DNA from 2 places in the Exiguobacterium acetylicum genome. Region 2 is predicted to be linked to the other one. Evidence: riboswitches for the same ligand, from Rfam matches in the RefSeq annotation. Region 2 holds a riboswitch; the other holds the start of a gene.
What was found. Region 2 has a riboswitch for thiamine pyrophosphate ahead of tenA (thiaminase II). Riboswitches for the same ligand answer to the same signal wherever they lie in the genome.
Positions count from the first base shown of each region.

Region 1 (2,204 bases), 670 kb from region 2:
ATGTCGCATCGGTCAGCGGGTAAGGTGCTTTCGTCGATAATGTAGCGACGTGTAACAAGGCAGTGCCTGCTGTAGCGACTGAGGGAAGCACGTGAAGTCGCGCCGCTTGTGGTCCATCTATGGGTAACGTCTCTAACGTGTACGGATACAAAGAGGGAACAGCGATCCCTTTCGATTGAAGCTCCGTATACCCCTGCGGGAACAAATCCTGCGGATGCGCCGTCGCAGTCACCGATCCGTTCTCAAGTAAGACGATTTTGTCGATGTAAGGTAAACAGACATCGAGTTGGTGTTCGATCAAGACGATCGTTAAATCATGTTCTTTCTGAATCCGAAAGATCAACGCCATCAGCTCGTGTTGCCCGATCGGGTCAATCTGAGCTGTTGGTTCATCGAGTAATAAGATCGTCGGCTCAAGTGCCAGGACCGCGGCGAGTGCGAGGCGTTGTTTCATCCCCCCGGATAGACTCGCGATTGGTGTCGAGAAGGGGAGAGGGAGACCAACAAGTGTGAGTAAGCGTTCAATGCGTTCCTCCATCTCTGCGCGTGGAATCGACCGGTTTTCTAAACTAAAAGCGATTTCGCGTCCGATCGTTTCCATGCAGAACTGTTCTTCTGGATTTTGGAACAGCACTCCGACCGAACCGGACCGGGTAACGGTTCCCGTCTGTTCGACTTCAATCGTCTCTGGTGTCAGTCCGGCTAGGGCATGAAGCAGTGTCGTCTTGCCACTCCCGCTTCGTCCGAGCAGAAGGGTCGTTCCTTGCTCGATCGTCAGCGATACATGATCGAGCAAGGATTTCGTCTGACCCGGATAGCGGATGCTGAGATCGTCGACAGTAATCATGCGACTTCCCGTTTCGCACGTCCTGCCGCAAATCCGTTCAAGACACCGGTCGCAACAAGTCGACGGACAAGAATCGCTGCGAGCAAGCCGCCGAGTAATGCACCACTGATCAATTGTAAGCCAGTCGTCGCAAGCAACGTCGTCGTCGTATAGTAACCAAATCCGTTTGCGATCAGACTATAGACGATGCTACCAATCGCGGCTCCGACACCTGATAACATCAATGTCCAGGTGTCATAGCGGCGATAACGCGTCATCGCAAAGACGAGTTCCGCACCAAGCCCTTGGCAGACCCCGATTAGTAGAGCCGATAAACCAAAATGACTACCCGTGAACAGCTCGACAGCTGCCGCGACGATTTCCGCGATGAGGGCGGCACCTGGTTTTTGAATGATTGCTGCGACGAGCGGGCTCGCGATGATCCAGATCCCAAACATCCAGTTGGCACCGACTGGTCCGAAGATTGCAGACATCGGTAACCAGAGTGTTGACCAACCGAGATAGATGACGCCGCAAGCGACGGCGAGCATCATCATGACCATGATTTCTTTCATTTTCCAGTGTTGCATCGTGTTCGTCCTCCTTTAAGTGGGGGAGACACCAAAAAGGACCGCCCTCCGTAAAAAAGAGAGCGGTCCTCAGAAAAACTGCGCGCAGCAGGAGTCATTGGATGTGATCGCTCCACTTTCCTACGCTAGTATGAACTAGATCAGGTTCGAAGGGTCCGAAGTGAATCGTCTCAGCCAATGGGCTCCCCTAGTGGATATGGTAATAGATGATACGCTGTTCACTTTAGGCAATCTTCTGTCTATTGTCAAGACACAAAAAAACGATACGCCACGAAGGGCGTATCGATAAACGACTTATTTGTTGTCTTCGTTCTCTTCTTTTGATTCTTCTGAAGACTCTTCCGTAGCTTCCGCTTCGTTGTCTTCACCAGCTTGCGCTTGTGCCTCAGCTTCTGCTTCTTCGATTTCCTCAAGCTCTTGTTCAAGCGTTGATTCAACGACAGCTGCGACTTGAATGTCGCCTTCTGTGACGATACGGAAATCTTTTTGTTCCGGAAGATCAGCTACAGAAATCGAATCGCCGATTTCGAGGTTCGTGACGTCGACTTCGACGTTCTCTGGTAATTTATCTGGTGTTGCTGCGACTGTTACTTTAAAGAGTGTCTGTGATAGGAATCCACCGACTTTCGCGCCAGCTGCTTCACCGACGAGTACGACGTCTGCTTCGACTTCTGTCTCTTCATCCATTTTGACGGCGATGAATTCGACGTGGTCGATTGTTGGTGTGAAGACATCCATATCACGACGGTTGATCAGAACGTTAACGTTCTTACCATCTAATTTTAGTG
Region 1 is NZ_CP082333.1:1,665,189-1,667,392, reverse strand. Features, by position in the region: gene K7G97_RS08675 (ABC transporter ATP-binding protein) at 1-847, opposite strand, end outside; gene K7G97_RS08670 (ECF transporter S component) at 844-1,416, opposite strand; TPP riboswitch at 1,517-1,615, opposite strand; gene K7G97_RS08665 (50S ribosomal protein L25/general stress protein Ctc) at 1,711-2,204, opposite strand, start outside.
Region 1: linked by a shared signal. The riboswitch ahead of K7G97_RS08670 (ECF transporter S component) and the one ahead of tenA (thiaminase II) in region 2 are both predicted to bind thiamine pyrophosphate.

Region 2 (2,204 bases):
AGTGCATAGACGATGATGACAAGAACAGCAGAAATGTAGCTCCCCATGCTATACGCTACCTTAAAGTTACGCGTCGAAGCAGATATACCGGATAACACGATTAATATCGGAATGATGTATCCAAGAAATCTTACTTTGACTTTACCAAGCATTCGTTGTACAGCATATGCTGCACTGATTACAAGTGCAATCACGATAATTTCCATTCCAATCCCTACTTTCACTAGATGGTATTCCTAATTCTACCATCTAGCGATTCAAGAAGATACCGCTCGTGCTGGAATCGTTTCGTAAACTGACGCAAACGTCTCTTCCGTCCACCCCATGTGCCAGAAGAGTAACTCATAGTAACAACTTGTCACGAAATGACGTTTCATCCGCTCGCGTTCCGTCGGGCTCGCTTGCTCCGCCAGCGCATCGAGCCGTGCAATTTGTTCAAAGACGACCTTTTCAAACCATTCCGAGCTGTACGTGTCGATCCATTGCTGATAGATTTTCTCTTCCGGTGTACACGTCAGTAATTGTTGCCCGACTTCATAATACAACCAGTAACATGGCAAGATGGCAGCAATCGTCTCTCCAAGCGTTCCTTCACTCGCATGATGCATGTGCGAGACGTACGCATATGCTGTCGGTGCCGGTTCAAATACTTCAAGATCTGCTTCCGTAATACCGAGCGGCTCAAAAAATGATTGATGTAAGCTCAGCTCTGCCTCGTAAGTCGAAGTCGCATGTTCGGCAAGTGTCGCGATCGTCGCGAAGTCGTCTGCTTTTGACGCTGCCTTCGCTTGAATCTTCGCAAAGTGTTTTAAGTAATAGGCATCCTGCATGACATAATGCCGAAATTTCGAGAGTGGTAACGTCCCCTCCCCGATTCCTTGTACGAATGGGTGCGTAAAACTACTATCCCAATACGCTTGTGCCGCTTGTTTGATTTCTTGTGTGAATGTCATGATCTCATCCTCCTCGTTTAGTATGAAACGAAAAAACACCACCCCGAAACACACGGGCATGGCGCAAGAAGAACAAGACTTGACGCCACTTCCCTCCGTAAGTACGAACTTAATCAGGTTCAAAGGGTCCGAACGTCTTCGTTCGTCTCAGTCGGTCTACCGACTCCCCTAGTGGTCATTATTCGATTCAAATTCACTATAGCATGCTGAAAATGGAAGTCAAGTTGTCCTCTTTTCGCTATACTATGGAGTGTCAGAAGACGGATGCCGTCTCCATCTACAGACCGATTCCGAACTTCTTTCGTTCTCGTACACTAAATTTAGTACCTGATACTATAATTCATTCTGTTACTTACAATTGGAGGATTTCATTATGCATACACCAACAAAAATCATGGCGTCAGCCGTTATCGCTTCTGCTCTATTACTTCCGACAGCCGCATCTGCCGAACAAGTCGTCGATAAGACGATCGTCACACTCGGTGAGTCGCTCGGCGCAAAGGATAAGGCTTGGGTGCTTTCTCGTCTCAATGCACCGGAAGGCATCACGCCAATCATCGCAACCTCTGCTGACGAAGAAAAATATCTCGGGAAAAATATTCCACAATCGCAAAAAGGTGGCAATATGTATTCGTCGGCTAAGATTGAACTGACGGAAAAAGGTGATGGACTTTCCGTCTCGACGGAGAACATCACATGGGTGACAAAGGATATGTATCTCAACGCTCTCGTCACAGCGGGTGTCAAAGATGCCGATATCACGATCACTTCTCCCTACAAGGTGACCGGGACATCGGCACTGACAGGAATCATGAAAGCGTACGATCAAACTTCCGCTGAGACTGGAATTAAGTTAAGTGACGAACGTAAGGATTTAGCACAGCAAGAATTATCGGTCACATCAGACGTCGGAAAAACGGTCGGCACGGATAAAGTCGCTGACTTAATGAATGAGATCAAGGCTGAGATCGCCAATCAAAAACCGGAAACCAAAGTCGAGATCGAAAACCTGATCGTCCAAGTCATTCAAAACAACAATATCCAGTTGTCTGACGCACAAATGGACCGGTTGACGAATCTATTCAATCAAATGGAGCAAGCGAACATCAACTGGGGACAAATCGAAAGTGGACTCAAAAATGCGGGACAAGACATCCATGCCTTCGCAACATCAGAAGAAACGAAAGGTTTCTTCGCTAAATTATTCGATGGACTCAGTGACTTCTTCAGTTCAATCGCGGGTGTGTTCAA
Region 2 is NZ_CP082333.1:992,426-994,629, reverse strand. Features, by position in the region: gene K7G97_RS05110 (hypothetical protein) at 1-206, opposite strand, end outside; gene tenA (thiaminase II) at 258-953, opposite strand; TPP riboswitch at 1,027-1,133, opposite strand; gene K7G97_RS05100 (DUF1002 domain-containing protein) at 1,327-2,204, shown strand, end outside.